DNA from 3 places in the Leuconostoc sp. XM4 genome. Region 3 is predicted to be linked to each of the others. Evidence: riboswitches for the same ligand, from Rfam matches in the RefSeq annotation. Region 3 holds a riboswitch; each other region holds the start of a gene.

Region 1 (5,119 bases), 480 kb from region 3:
CCGATAATCTTTTTAATCTCAGATAAATCGGCATCATCCAGAACAATGAATGGATCACTTCCACCAAGTTCAAGCGAACTTTGTTTCATATTTTTACCAGCTTCGGCAGCAATTAATTGTCCAGCACGTTCTGAACCAGTTAACGCCACCCCCTGTACACGATCGTCAGCAATAATTTTATTCACTTGATCGTAATCAATGAATAAATTAGCAAACGCACCAGTAGGGGCACCAGCCCGTTCAACAATTTTTTCAAATTCTGATGCAGCCATTGGCGTATTGCTTGCGTGCTTCAAAAGCATTGGGTTTCCAGCTATATAATTTGGTGCAAATACACGAATAATTTGATAGTAAGGAAAATTCCATGGTTCAACCATCATCAATACACCAGTGGGGCGCGAAATTACTTGCGCATCCCCCATCGAGGATTTGATTGGTTCTGGCTTAAGGAAATCTGCACCATTTTTGGCGTAGTAACGAGCAATTGAAACACTTAATGCTACTTCACCTTGAGCCTCGACAAATCGCTTACCCATTTCAATAGTAAGTACCTTAGCTAAATGATCAGCATCTTCTTCCATCAAGTCAGCAATTTTGTTTAATATCTCTGCGCGACTACTAGCCGGGTCATTGCGCCACTTTTTATACAGTGCATGACCTTCGGCAATGGCCTTCTCAACATAAGCGTCATCATGATTGTCAAATGTTTGAATAACTTCGTCGTTAAAGGGATTAATTGTTTGATAGCTCATTTTATTCGACCTTTCTTCAATTAACAAATTACATTTCTGTTCTAAACACCCCTACTATAACACCATTATTCATTCGCAAAGTATATTTTGTTTGTGATATTTTCAGCAAAACACATTATTTATAAATGTAATGAACGCCAATATTTTAAGGTAGCGCTTATATTTGCACTTTGACTAATCATACTGATTACAGCAGCACCGTTAACACCCGTAGATAAAACTGATGACAAATTTATTTCCGATATTCCACCAATTGCCACACTTGGCCATTTACTTCTGCTTGTCAAATATTTTAAACCTTCAACCCCAATCTCTGGATTTGCATCAGCTTTGCTTACCGTCGCAAAAACAGGACCAATTCCGATATAATCAATCCCTTTAATATTCTCTATTCTTTTATATTGGCTGTCATTAGACACCGATACCCCAACAGCTAGATTCTCAGCTAATTGAATATTATTGATAATATCGCCATCTTTTTGCCCAAAATGAACACCCTCTGCATCAATTTCATGTGCTAGTTGAATGTCATCATCAATAATCAATGGTACATGGTAGTCAGTTGTTAGTTGCCGGACTTTTTTGGCTACTCGTAATTTCTCTGATCCACTTAAAGCCAGTTGCCCTTTTTCTCGATATTGAAACACACTGATTTTCGATTGCAGTGCTTCCTCTAAGACTTCAAAAAAATGTCTCTCTCCATTGGTGTCCTGAGTTCCTAATACAAAATAATTTACTAATATGCTCGGATCAAACATTTTCTAGTACCTCTGGAAAATGCCTGTCAGTCACTCTTGCCTGGTGATTAAGCGGTCCATGCCCATGCCCAACATCGATACCTTCACGAATGGTAGCATCAACATAAGCTTTTGCATGAATAATAGCCGTTTTCATATCATCTCCCAAAGCTAAACGAGCAGTAATGGCCGCAGAAATTGTATCCCCTGTCCCGTGAGTTCTAATTGTATCTACCCGTGAGCTTTTAAGCCAAAAATGACTACCATCAGCCAATAGAATATAGTCATAAACATCTTTCCCGGAGGCATGCCCACCTTTTAATAATACGTTTTCAACTCCTAATTGTTGTATCTTTGAAGCGGATTGCATCACATCTTCATGGTTAGTAATGTTTGACTCACTTAAGACTTCAGCTTCTGGCATATTAGGCGTAATGAGCGTTGCCAACGGTATCAAACTAGACTTAATAGCAACTATGGCCTCATCACTCAATAAGTGAGCGCCTCCCTTGGCAACCATTACAGGATCTAATACATAGTTACCAAAATCTGCTTGTTGTAAAAATTCAGACACTGATTCTACTGTGGGCACATCACCAAGCATGCCACTTTTTACAGCACTTATTTTTAAGTCATCAGCCACTGATTTTAATTGGGCATGGATCATAGATGGTGAAGTCATCGAAACTTGCTGTACACCCATTGTGTTTTGTGCTGTTAGAGCAACAATAACATTAGCGCCATAAACACCTTGGGCGGCAAACGTCTTTAGATCCGCGCTAACTCCAGCGCCACCACTGCTATCCATACCAGCAATTGTTAGAGCTTGGGGTGTTTTATTAACCATGATTCAGCACACTTTCTTTAATAAAATTTTGAACATCGATATTATCAATAACAAATAATTCATCTAATAATTGATTTGTAAAAGACCCTGGTTGATTCGTTTTTGTAGCGGCTTTTTGTCCAGCAAGTTTGAATGTAGCCATTGCATTCATCACATTAGGAACCTTTAGCCCATCGGCAATGAACGCACCAATTAATGATGATAAGGCATCTCCTGTACCTACAATAGAAGATAATTGTTCAACATTTATATCAAGTGTTTGTGTGTATTGACCATCACTGACAACGTCACAAGCCCCGCTTAGCGCAATCACTGCACCTGTTTTTTTGGCGGCACGCTGTGCAATTTCAATTACGTCACCTTTTCCAGTAGCATCGATACCTTGACTAGCAAAATCAATATCGGCAAACCAAGCAATTTCGGCTGCATTGCCACGAATAACATCAACATGACCAGAGGCTAAAAATTGTGTAATGGCTTTAGACCTAAATGGAACTGATACAGCAACCGGATCTAATACGACTGTCTTGCCTAATTGGTATGCTTCCTGAGAAAGTTTAATAATATCGTTAATTTCTACTTTTTGAAGCGTCCCTGTGTTAATAATCACCGCATTGGCAATTCCGGCTAATTCCTTAAATTCTGCTAGCTCGCGACTCATTAACGGTGAGGCACCAACAACATTAACTACATTAGCTACAAATTGTGGTGTAACAAAATTTGCATAAGTCAGGACAAGAGGTGATTTCGTTCTAATGTCTGTAATATTCATGATTAAATTCCTTTTTTGTTTGGCTTCGTGTTTTTAAACAAATATCTTCATTAATTTTAAAAATTAACATTAATGAATAAAAAAACCGCTAACTATCAGAAAAGATTAGTTAACGGCTAAATAGGCATATTTATACACTAGAATAGTTCATTATTATAATCTTCCTTCGCACGAATTACCGTAATCAGGTTCAATGGGTATCTCTCAGCCAGCTTGGGCACCCCAGATATTTATTTAATTCTACTTCAGTGTACCTGAATCCATATGAATAATCAACCGCCTAAGTATGCTTTGCGCACGTCATCTGATGCAAGTAGCTCTGCTCCCGTACCTGTCATCGTGATCTTTCCACTTTCCAAAACATAGCCGCGATCCGCAATTTTTAGCGCTTGATTCGCATTTTGTTCGATTACTAATACTGTCATTCCTTGTGCATTAACATTTTTAATAATATCAAAAACTTTCTCAATAAATAGCGGTGCCAAGCCCATGGAAGGTTCATCCAACAATAACAATTTTGGTTTTGCCATTAATGCGCGACCCATGGCTAGCATTTGTTGTTCACCACCAGATAAAGTCGCTGCATCTTGATTACGTCTTTCCTTTAAAATTGGAAACTGATCGTAAATAAGTGTGTATTCATCTTTCAAGTTAATACCCTTGCCTCGAGTAAAAGCACCCAACTGTAGGTTTTCTTGAACAGTCATGCCAGAAAACACGCGACGTCCTTCTGGCACTTGAGCAACTCCACTTGAGACAATTCGCTCTGAATTCATAGTCAATATGTTTTGATTTTCAAATAAAATACGTCCCTTAGTGGGTTTTTCTAAGCCCGAAATCGTACGTAAAATTGTAGTTTTCCCAGCGCCATTAGCACCAATTAGTGATACGATTTCGTTATTGTTCACCACAAAGTTAACGTCTTGTACCGCTTTAATGGCACCATAACTTACGTTTAAATTTTCAACTGTCAGTAATGCACTCATTCGTTATTTTCTCCCAAATATGCACGGATCACATCGGCATTTTGCTGTATTTCTAATGGTGTGCCACTGGCTAATAACTTACCGTACTCTAATACATATAATCGCTCACTGACAGCCATAACAAGGTTCATATCATGCTCAATTAAAATAATTGTCATCTTAAATTCTTGTTGAACTTGTTTAATTAAACGTGTTAAATCAGCCGTTTCTTGTGGATTCATACCAGCTGCTGGCTCATCTAAAAATAAGATTTTAGGTTTTGTGGCCAATGCCCGCACAATTTCTAAACGTCGTTGTTGCCCATATGGTAAGTTTGTTGCCAGCGTATCTTGTACCTCCAGCATATCAAAAATACTTAGCAGCTTACGAGCTTCGTTTTTTAGTTGCTCTTCATTTTTATAAAATGAAGGTAAACGAAACAATGAACTGAATACATGTGCCTGAGTACTAGAATTCATAGCAATCATAACATTCTCTAATACTGTTCGACTTTCAAACAAGCGAATATTTTGAAAAGTGCGCGCAACGCCTAATCGAGCACGTTTTGCAGGAGATTGACGATTGACATTAGCTAACTGCTGACCATCAAATAGGAGTACTTCTCCCTCACTAGGTGAATATACACCTGTTAGTAAATTAAATAATGTGGTTTTACCCGCACCATTTGGCCCAATTAAACCAATTAACTCATTTTCGGCAGCTTCAATATTAACACCATCAACAGCAGTTACACCTCCAAAACGGATACTTAAATCACGCGTTTTCAGTATTGTCTGAGCCATGTCCGTCTCCTTCATCAAATAACCATTTCTTTAATGATAGTTCTCGACTACCAAAAATACCTTGAGGTCTAACCAGCATCACAGCAATTAAAATAACAGCGTAGATGACCATACGCAAGGAACCAAAATTTTGTAACATTGTGTCTAACACACCTAACGCAATTGCTGTCACAACTGTCCCACTCATTGAGCCAATCCCACCTATCACAATAATAATTAAGATCATAATACTTTGCATAAAAG
Region 2 (5,119 bases), 180 kb from region 3:
TTAATTGACGATTTGCCGTCGTAATTTTCAATAATTTGTGGGTTAATGTTCGCTCCATTAAAATCTGCAGTATCAACGTGTGCAATAAAGCCAATTGTAGGCACAGCACTGTCATCAATATTGCTTGATAATTCCGCAAACACATAACCATCCTTCATGGTGCGTACATTTTCAAGACCAATAGCTTTTAACTCCTCAGCTAAATCTGCCAAAAAAGCGACCTCTTTAGGTGATGACGGCACTGTTTCTGAGTTCTCATCAGATTGTGTATCTACCTTTACATACTTCAAAAAACGTTCTGTCAATTCAGGATACTTTGTCATATATTACTCCTTTTTGAGCATTTGCTCACTGTTTTAACCGTTAACTAAATATATTTGTATGGATCTGTATTGATTTTTGTAGCAACTACATCAACAGTGTCACCAAACCATTCTTTGACCTTATCAACCATTTTTTCGTTAGCAATAGCTTCCATATGATGATCAGGATCAATCACAATAAAATTTGAAGCCAAGATGTCATGCCCAACGTGATAGTAGACATCGGCTGTGACGTAGGCATCAGCTCCTGCTTGTTGCGCAACCCGCCACCAACGGCCACCATCTCCACCTAGCACAGCGATCTTTTGAATTGGCTTTGTCACATCGTTAGCAATAACACGCACTGCTTGAACATGAAACAAATCACGAATTTTCACAGCGTATTCTTGTACAGAAATTGGTTGCTCTAATTGTCCGATCCTGCCAAGACCAGTTTTCTTATCTACATTTGGTACTAAAGGCACTACATCTTGAATGCCAAGTGCTTCGGCCAACCAATCATTCATGCCACCTTGTGCACTGTCCATATTAGTATGTGAAGCATAAACAACGATATGGTGTTGAATCAAATCTGCATACATTCGATTTTGAGGCTGTGATAAGTCTAGACTTTTCGCCGGGAAGAACATGACCTCATGGTGTGCCCATATAAAATCGACCTGATTATCGATTGCTTCTTGAACTACTTCTGGACGAACATCAAGGGCTGTCATTACTCGATGTACAGGCTGCTTAGGATCACCAATTTGCAGTCCCGTGGGGTCACCCTCCTCAGCTAATTGTTTCGGCGCAAAAAGTTCAATCTTGTCAATTAACTCTTGTGCAATCACTTGATAACCTCCTGAATTTGCTGATATTTTTTTTTCCAATCTTGATAAATGGGTGAATCAGCTTTTCCAGCAAATTCAAGATTTTCAAAAATTGTGTCGATACGATCCAATTCTTTCTGCCATTTAGCAACAAAAACTGACGTTTTTCTCTTTCGCAAGACAGGACCAAATTTTTTATCGAGGCTTGATAAACTTTGGGTGCCCTTTGTTGCAATCATAATTTCATAAAAGTGGTTATCCTCTTGTTCAATAACCTCGTCGTTAATTTTATACTGATGGTTGTTTAGCCATGTTCGCACAATGTGCTCATCAGTATTAGGTTGTAGTATAAGCGTTTCAAAACGTTTTGCTCTTGAAAATCCCGCTTCTAATATATCTGTAATTAAGACACCACCCACACCAGCGATTGTGACCGTGTCAATATGATCCTCATCTTTAATTGCCGCTAATCCATTCGCCAATCTCGCCTCAAGTTGTGTGGTTAACGCTCTTCGAACAATTTCGTGCTGCGCATTTTCGTAAGGTCCTTTAGCAACCTCACCAGCAATCGCAAACGATATTTTGTTATTGATTAATAGATTAGCAGGTAAATAGGCGTGATCAGAGCCAATATCGGCTACCCTTGCGCCTTTGGGTACAAATGAAGCCACAGCTGCAAGCCGTGGTGAAAGATGAATACTGTCCATTTTCTATCCTTAGAGTTGTTTTTTTTACTCATTTTAGTATAACAAATAAGTCAATATCTCGCTGATATCATGTACTTTTAATTAATAAAGACCACAAGTTACATCATACTCAAATTTCATAATTAAAAACATTAGAATGTTAGAAAATATAACATGATTTTGGGATTAAATTCTATTGCATACGAATAGTTTGCACGATAATTTGTCTTGTGTTACACTCTAGGCGTGAGCTTTTCACAAATAACTGAAAACACCAAAATCTGGGGTGCCGTCGCGCTGAGATAAAACCCATCACACCTGATCTAGTTAATACTAGCGTAGGGAGATTTACTTGAAAATGTATTAATGAACTGACATATCTTGACGGTACTATGTTTTGTAACGTTATCACTATAATATATGATGATGAAATAACACAAGTTTGTTAAGTAGCGTTTCTGCATTGAGATCATGACCACAATTTTTCAAGCCAGTCTTCCTTGTGAAGTCTGGCTTTTTCTAATTACACCCGATTTTGCGGTGATTTCGGTTACATCAATTATTAACCAATAAGTCATGTAAGCAGTTGTATAGCTCATGCACCTATTGGTTAATATCGGAAATTTTAGGAGGTTTTGCAAATGTCTGCAAACAAATGGTCACTTCGCGATGTTATCTTCATCGCACTAATCGGTGTTTTTTTTGGATTTATATTTTGGGCTTGGGCATTTGGTTATAATGTCATCGCTGCCTTTTTAACACCATTTGGATTAAGCGCATATGCTAATGATGCAACATTGGGTCCTTGGCTAATGGCTGGTCCGATGGCTGGGTTCATCTTACGTCGTCCTGGCGCATCAATTATAGGTGAAACACTTGGCGGCACAATTGAAATGGTGTTTGGCTCTCAATGGGGTGTCATGAACGTTGTTTCTGCATTAATTCAAGGGTTTGGTACCGAACTTGGATTTGCTGTATTTGGCTACCGTCGTTGGGACAAAACGAGTTTGTCAATGTCTGTTATCACAGTTACCATTGTGACGTTTATTTGGGACCTGTTCCGTAATGGTTATGCTGACTACTCATTTGGTTTGTTGATTGGATTATTTATTACTCGCCTCATTTCAGCAGCTATTTTTGCAGGAGTTATCGTTTACTTCACACAAAAATTAGTTGCTAAATCAGGTATCCTAGAGGTCAATAAAAACGAGGTGGTCTCATGATATCAAGTATTGCGGTCCAAGTATTGCCGATGACAGCTGACACAGAAGAAGTCATTCGCATAGTTGATCATGTGATTGCTTATATTGACAAGAGTGGTGTCAACTATCAGGTAGGTGCTTTCGAATCAACTCTCGAAGGTGATTACGATCAACTAATGGATATTTTAAAAAATTTGCCCAAGGTTGCAGCAGAAATTAGTGACATCCCTGTCATGGTATACAGCAAAATAAACATGGCTACAGATTCTGATGTTTTAACCATTGCAAAGAAAACAGATAAATATAAATAAGCGGAATTTCCGCGTACATAGGGAATTATTATGGTTACTCATTTAAAACATATCAGTTTGTCATATGGCAATACAAAAATACTTGATGATACCACCATGTCAATATCTCACAATAGTTTTAACCTGCTAATTGGTCCCTCTGGCTCTGGAAAATCAACCCTTCTCCGAATATTTGCAGGATTATATCCGCAACTAAAAGGTGAAGTACTTGTTAATGATCAAGCAGTTACCACATTACCGGCTAACGAGAAAACCAAAGTCGTCGGTTTTTTATTTCAAGATCCAGACACCCAATTTGTTATGAAAACACCACTGGATGAATTGGTTTTCACTTTAGAAAACTTGCAAGTTCATCCTTCTGATATCAAGCAACGTGCAACGCACGCTTTAGAATTTGTTGGTATTTCAGACTTAACTCATCAAGACATTGACACCTTATCAGGTGGTGAAAAACAAAAAGTTGCATTGGCTATCATTGTTGCAATGCAAAGTGATTTCTTATTATTAGACGAACCTTTTGCAAATATTGATAGCCAATCTCGCCAAGACCTATTAGCTAAATTGAAAGATTTACAAATACAGGGACAAACCACTATATTAATCACTGATCATGATTTACATGGGTACGAACCACTTGTTGATCATGTGTGGGAAATACACCACAAAAAAGTAGCAACTGTTAGTAACTTTCAGAATCGTATTTTATCAGAACAAAATGTCCACCTGCAATTACCTAAAGAAGGTGTTTTGCAATTAAAAAATTTTGAACTTTTAGTGGGGCAACGTCAATTAATTAGTATTTCTGATTTACCTTTGGCTCCCGGTGGAATTACGCTCTTTACTGGAGCAAATGGCACAGGCAAGTCATCCCTTTTCAATGCGCTAACTCGACTAAAATCCTACCAAGGTGACATTTTGTATATAGATCAAAATATCAAAAAATTTAATGCTGCTAAATATGCAAAACAAGTAGCATTGATCTTTCAAAATGCAGAACGGCAGTTTTTACGAATGACGATTCGTGAGGAAATCGCGTTGAGCATGCAACATGCGCAACAACCAGAAAAATGGTCCGAAAACGTAATTACTCGTTACTTAGAGCGCTTAAATTTGGATGGGCTACAAGATCATGTCGTTTATCAGCTCTCTGGCGGGCAAAAGAAAAAAGTTCAACTCTTGGTGATGTTAATTGTTGGCACACCAATATTATTGTTAGACGAACCTATTGCTGGTCTGGACACAGATTCCGTTCGGGTTGTAGGCGAAATTTTACGAGAAATCGCAGATAATGGACGGCAACGTTTTATTATTATTAGCCACCAACTAGATCAGCTACGCCCAATCATTGATTATCATTTGCATCTATCTAATCGAACTTTACAATATATGGAGCATTTTTTATGAATCCAAGTGTTAAATTTCTACTTATACTTATCGTAAGCATCGAACTAACTTTTGTCCTTAATTATCAAGTCAATGTTGTTGTAGCGATTATTGCTGGTATTTATCTTGTTTTTTCAAAACTGTCTTGGAAACGTTATTTGCTATTAATTGCCATGCCTATCTTGCCTGTCTTAGGTGCATGGACATCATTTACAACTTTTGGTTCCCATGAAATGGCAATTATCATGATGACTCGAATTGTTGCCTACATATTCCTAGGAGCGGCTTTTTCGTTTACAACTGACATAATCTTGCTTCTAGACACACTCGAACAAAAATTTCGTGTGCCAACCACTTTTGTCTACGGTCTTCGCGGTGCATTATCCTTTGTGCCCCGTGTTAAAC
Region 3 (5,119 bases):
CATAATACTCTGGTGTCAACGTCTCCCTACCAACTATTGCCAAACCGATTTTGTATCCATAACTTAAAATCTTCTTATTTAATGGTGTTTTGCTTTTTACAGATGCAACCGCTTCTTTACCACCACACACAACAATAGTATCGGCCAAATTAAGACAGTGCGCCTCGAATTTTTCACCACTATGCCATGGTAGAATGGTAATCGTATTTGCCAATTTTGGATCAATTTCAGCTAACGTCTGAACAAACAAAGCTGGCATAATAGGCTCTGCAAAAGATGTTTTCCCCAGTGTTGGCGATTTTACAAGTAGTCCCATGATGAGTGTCCACAGTTGTATGCCTGGCACGTTGCCGGAAAATATTTGGAATATTAAATCTGGCCCGTAAAATTTTGAAAATCCACCGGAAAGGTTTGGTTGAAAATCATCCAACATTGCACCTGATTGTCCAAGTTCGGTATTCACAAATCGTTTTAATTCTTTCTTTCGAAATAAGCGAATAAAGTTTTTGAGCTCTAAACTAAATTGATCAGCGTCATAACCAGTTACCGCGGGGACTGCTTTTTCTGCTATTTTCCGAAGATGATACGATGGGTTAGTCCATTTTTCTGCTGCCCGAGCAATAATATCAATAATTTCATTCACTGTAAGATGCTTTAAATAATGATTACGGTTATGCGTTATTATTTTTGTAATCTCTTTTATTTCTTGTTCGGTTATTTTGGGATAACACAATACAAGATGATGTGTTTCATTTTCAACTACCTTTTCGGTTAAATCACCAAGGATAATGCTGTCTGGCGTGTAAAAAATATTAATTTTTGTCATTTCTTTATTAGACATTATTGACACCTTTATTGCAGTTGTAAAAGCTCATCAGCGGTGATGGAACAACCCTTAGCCACCGATCCTTTTGCTCTACCAATGATTGTGAATCCATGATTGTTTTTGATAACAATGTCTTCAGTTAGAATTGATACGCAGGAATCCCAATTAGCTAAGTCATAGTATGCCAATAGGCCACGTTGACCCTGTGCAACAGGCTGTAACGTTTCAGTATCCAAGACCTGAGTTTTTACCCAAGCAGGTGCTATTTTATCAAAATAAACTGTTTTATTTTCTGAATGATCCATTAAATTTCGATCGTAACATTGAGAACTAATCTCTGTCATGCCGTACATATTTATAATTTGTTCGCGTGTCACCTTAAATGTGCTCTCCAAATCAGCATATAAGTCAGTCATACTCACTTCTTTTGACTTGCCCTTAAATCCACCAGTATCAAAAATAATGCTTTCTTTTGCCAGATTAAAGGATTGATGATGTTGCTGTAAGTATGCCAATAGATGAACATAAGAAAACGAAGCACCCAAAAGTAATATGGACTCATGATTTTTTTCTGCTTCTTGAAGAGCAACGATTAGTTCCGAATAGTTTAGTTGGTTATTTTCAAAAAAGATATGGCTATTTTCAGTACCAAATTCTCGTATAGCGGTTGATATATAGCGAGATAAAGAAGAGTTAGGGTTATCTGCCATACCCGGAAACAAAGAAAGTATTCTAATTTTATCCGTATTAGGCAAAACGTTTTTCTTGAATCCTGCCCGCATAGATTCTTCCCAAATATTTAAATTCGAGATATAATGTTTGCTTCTATGATTAATATTTGTTGTGCCACTCGAATAAAAAACATCCGCAGCTTGATTAATATCTTCGGTTGACAGAATTAATTCTTTGTACGCTTGAATCGGAATTAGCGGAACCTCGCGCCAGTTTTTTACGGTCAAGAGGTTTTTATGTCGTAATTGGGCAAATTTTTTATATGGTAAATTGTTTTGAAATTGATAAGCAAAAATGCGCATAGCTAGCTGATTGAAGTCCGATTCATATCGCTCTGTTTGATGATCCTTGTATTTATTAATGAAAGTTAAAATGTCGCTTTGAATTTTTTTAGATTTTTCAATCATGAGATCCTCTTATATTTTTTATCATTCGTGGTAAGTTAACCAAGGCAAACTGTAAGATGATGGCAGACAACGCACCGACTAATATGCTATTAGATAATAATTCACCTGTAACACCTGACCAGCCGGTTGCATAGTTGGGCAGAGCAATCGCTAGTATGATAGACAATCCAATAATCATGTTATTTTCATTGTTGTCAGGCGCTCTTTTCAAAATGTTGAATCCAGTCAGAATTAAAGTTGTTGCTGCGGGCAAAAATATGCCCCCAATCACTGGACTAGGCGTTATTGCCAAAAACGCACCAATTTTAGGAACAAAACCTAGTACGACAAACAAAATTCCTGCAATAATTACTGGTATTCTCGAAACATTACCAGTTAAGTTTAAAATCCCTACATTCTGCGCAAAAGCAGTTGTTGGAAAGGCTCCGAACAAGGATGAAAACATTGATCCCGCAGATTCGCCAATTAGACCATTTTGAATGCGCCTTGGTGAAATATTTTCTTTTAAAGTATCGCCAGCTGCCTGATAGACACCTAAAGCCTCTACCACTGCAACCACATAGGCAACAAAGAATGTCAAAAACATGACCCAATTAAACTTTAGCGATCCATAAGGCAATAAATGAGGCATGCCAAACCATGATTTTGTTGATAATACGCTGTAATCTACGACACCTAACGAAACTGCTAGAATATCACCAACAATTAGCGCGATTAAAAAGGAAAAACGCTTCCAAAATCCCTTACCAAATATCGACAATAGAATGACAATAGTTGCTGTAGTAACAGACAAAATAAGTGTTGTTGGTGAAGAGAAACCTTTATCACCTGGATAACCACCTAAGAATTCAGATAGTGTGAATCCAGATAAAGAAATACCAACCAAAAATATTAGTGTTCCGGTAATTGCTGGTGTCAATAATTTGATTAGTTTATTGATAAGTCCTGTAACGGACAATAAAAATACAATGAGTGCACTCAGTAAAATTGAACCACTCGCCGTTGCTAACTGACCAGCTTTACCAGCATTAATCATTAACGCGTCAAAAGCAGCTGACGGCCCTTGAACAATAGGCAGCTTCGCTAATTTTGTTGCCTGTGTAAGCGTGACTAATCCTGAAACAATAAAAATCGTGTTCACAAGATTAGTTGATAAGTTCAGTGAGAGCCCTGCGGCAGCGGCAACATAAATTGGATCTAACCATACGTTAGAAACAAACACGTGCTGTATTCCAGCTAGGCCATGATCCATGATTCGATTATGTTTTGGTGTCATCATAATTAAATTCCTTTTCCAATAAAAAAAGTGCCCTTAAATACATAAAAAAGGACACTTTTGACAACAGTACATGTCGTTATCAAATATTGGTCACTTTCCTACGCTAGTATTAACTAGATCAGGTTCAAAGGGACCGATATACATCATCTCAGTCTTTGCGACGCCCCTAGTGATTATTATTCATTTTTCAAAAAAATCCTCTCAACAAGTCATTTTATGCAATAAAAAAACATTTTTCTCACCTAGAGAAAAATGCTACGTTAAAAAATGTAGCACTTTCCTACGCTGATGTTAATCAGTTCAGGTTCGAAGGGTTCTTCTCAGCCATTTTGGCGCCCCTAGCACAAGCATTATTGTATCATAAATTTTCTATTAAATGTAAGTAATTCATTCTATTTTTCACATAAGTTTGTCATTAAGTGATATCCTTACTGATGAAATTTACCTTTCACAAATCAGCCAGTCGAGTATATAAAAAATACCAGTCTGTTACTAAACACAGACCAGTATTTTGATGCCTCGTCATTAAGGCTGTACTTGTGTTTTCCCCTGCTCATCATTGTACAACTTAGTATCATATATTTTGATAAATGGTAAGTAAATAATGAAAGCTATTACAACACAGATTATTGCTAAGACTGCTGCTTTCCAATCAACGGTACTAATAAATGCACCGATTCCGGCTGGGGATGGCCATGGTGCTTGAATAACAATTGGCCGAATGATATGGAAGTTAATGGCTGCATAAGCAACGGAAGCTGTTGCCATTGGTGCCAAGAAAAATGGAATAGCTAGATAAGGATTATAAACAATTGGTAATCCAAATATTAACGGCTCGTTAATATTAAAAAGTGATGGTACGATTGAAGCTCGGCCTAAAACTTTTAGTTGTTCGGAACGTGCTAGTAAAGTAATAAATATGCATAATCCAAGTGTCGCACCAGAGCCACCTAAGATAGCAAAGGCATTATTAAATTCTCCAGCAAACGGTATGTTAGCCCCATTTGAATTTGCTACCATATTTGCTAAGAAGATAGGCGTAATAAATGCGGAAATAATGTTAGCGCCATGAATACCAACAATCCACAAGGCATGAATCAAGAACTCAATCACCATAATTCCTAGCCAGGTGCTAGTCATGCTTGTAACGAAGCTAAATGGTATTGCAATCATTTTGAAAATGTCAGTACCGAGTAACACTAAGGAACCATTAATACCCAGTACAACAAAAGCAATAACGAAAGTTGGAATCAATGCCGTAAATGATCTTGATACACCTTCCGGTACAGCATCCGGCATTTTAATCGTCCAGTTATGTTTCACACAGAATGAATACAACCAAACTGCTAAAATAGCCATAATAATCGCTGTGAAAATACCACTTGTTCCAACACGGTCGATTGTGCTAGTCATTCTAAATCCGTTGATAACTGTCTCGTCCTTGGATATAGTATTTAGCAGAACAATTTTTCCGCCTTTTAAAACCAATTCTGGCAAGCACATAAAGAATGCAAATAGTGATAAGAAGGCACCATTTAATGGCGCTACTTTTAGTTTATCTTCTGTTTGAATAATACGAGTTAATTCAAAACCAATTGCTAAACTAAAATACATGGCTAAGATACCCATGGTTGCTGTGTTGGCAATCATGTACAAATCGCTAAACTTAAAGAATGTTGCGTCGAAAAAATCATTTAAGAACGGAAATACTGTCGGTAATATATTCAAAACTAATATCATAGATCCCACAATTGTAAAAGGAATTGAAGCCATACCAGCAGCCATGATAGCTCTCACAATTCTATATTGGGAAACTTTGGTCATTGGTTTCAAAAGCACTTTTTGTAGGAAGTTAAACATAGGTCCATTTTCCAT

Evidence for each region. A riboswitch is a leader RNA that binds a small molecule or an ion and turns the genes downstream of it on or off. The one in region 3 is predicted to bind thiamine pyrophosphate.
Region 1: another riboswitch for thiamine pyrophosphate. It lies ahead of thiM (hydroxyethylthiazole kinase); the one in region 3 lies ahead of RHP64_RS04610 (solute carrier family 23 protein).
Region 2: another riboswitch for thiamine pyrophosphate. It lies ahead of RHP64_RS03785 (ECF transporter S component); the one in region 3 lies ahead of RHP64_RS04610 (solute carrier family 23 protein).

The regions. Positions count from the first base shown of each region.
Region 1 is NZ_CP134507.1:436,890-442,008, reverse strand. It holds gene RHP64_RS02400 (NAD-dependent succinate-semialdehyde dehydrogenase) at 1-752, opposite strand, end outside; gene thiE (thiamine phosphate synthase) at 872-1,510, opposite strand; gene thiD (bifunctional hydroxymethylpyrimidine kinase/phosphomethylpyrimidine kinase) at 1,503-2,336, opposite strand; gene thiM (hydroxyethylthiazole kinase) at 2,329-3,108, opposite strand; TPP riboswitch at 3,253-3,343, opposite strand; gene RHP64_RS02380 (ABC transporter ATP-binding protein) at 3,381-4,094, opposite strand; gene RHP64_RS02375 (ABC transporter ATP-binding protein) at 4,091-4,876, opposite strand; gene RHP64_RS02370 (branched-chain amino acid ABC transporter permease) at 4,848-5,119, opposite strand, start outside.
Region 2 is NZ_CP134507.1:736,744-741,862, reverse strand. It holds gene pepT (peptidase T) at 1-323, opposite strand, end outside; gene RHP64_RS03795 (Nif3-like dinuclear metal center hexameric protein) at 368-1,153, opposite strand; gene RHP64_RS03790 (tRNA (adenine(22)-N(1))-methyltransferase) at 1,150-1,839, opposite strand; TPP riboswitch at 2,091-2,180, shown strand; gene RHP64_RS03785 (ECF transporter S component) at 2,460-3,041, shown strand; gene RHP64_RS03780 (thiamine-binding protein) at 3,038-3,331, shown strand; gene RHP64_RS03775 (ATP-binding cassette domain-containing protein) at 3,362-4,735, shown strand; gene RHP64_RS03770 (energy-coupling factor transporter transmembrane component T family protein) at 4,732-5,119, shown strand, end outside.
Region 3 is NZ_CP134507.1:921,435-926,553, reverse strand. It holds gene RHP64_RS04620 (acyl-CoA reductase) at 1-841, opposite strand, end outside; gene RHP64_RS04615 (LuxE/PaaK family acyltransferase) at 853-1,965, opposite strand; gene RHP64_RS04610 (solute carrier family 23 protein) at 1,958-3,244, opposite strand; TPP riboswitch at 3,323-3,422, opposite strand; TPP riboswitch at 3,505-3,594, opposite strand; gene celB (PTS cellobiose transporter subunit IIC) at 3,770-5,104, opposite strand.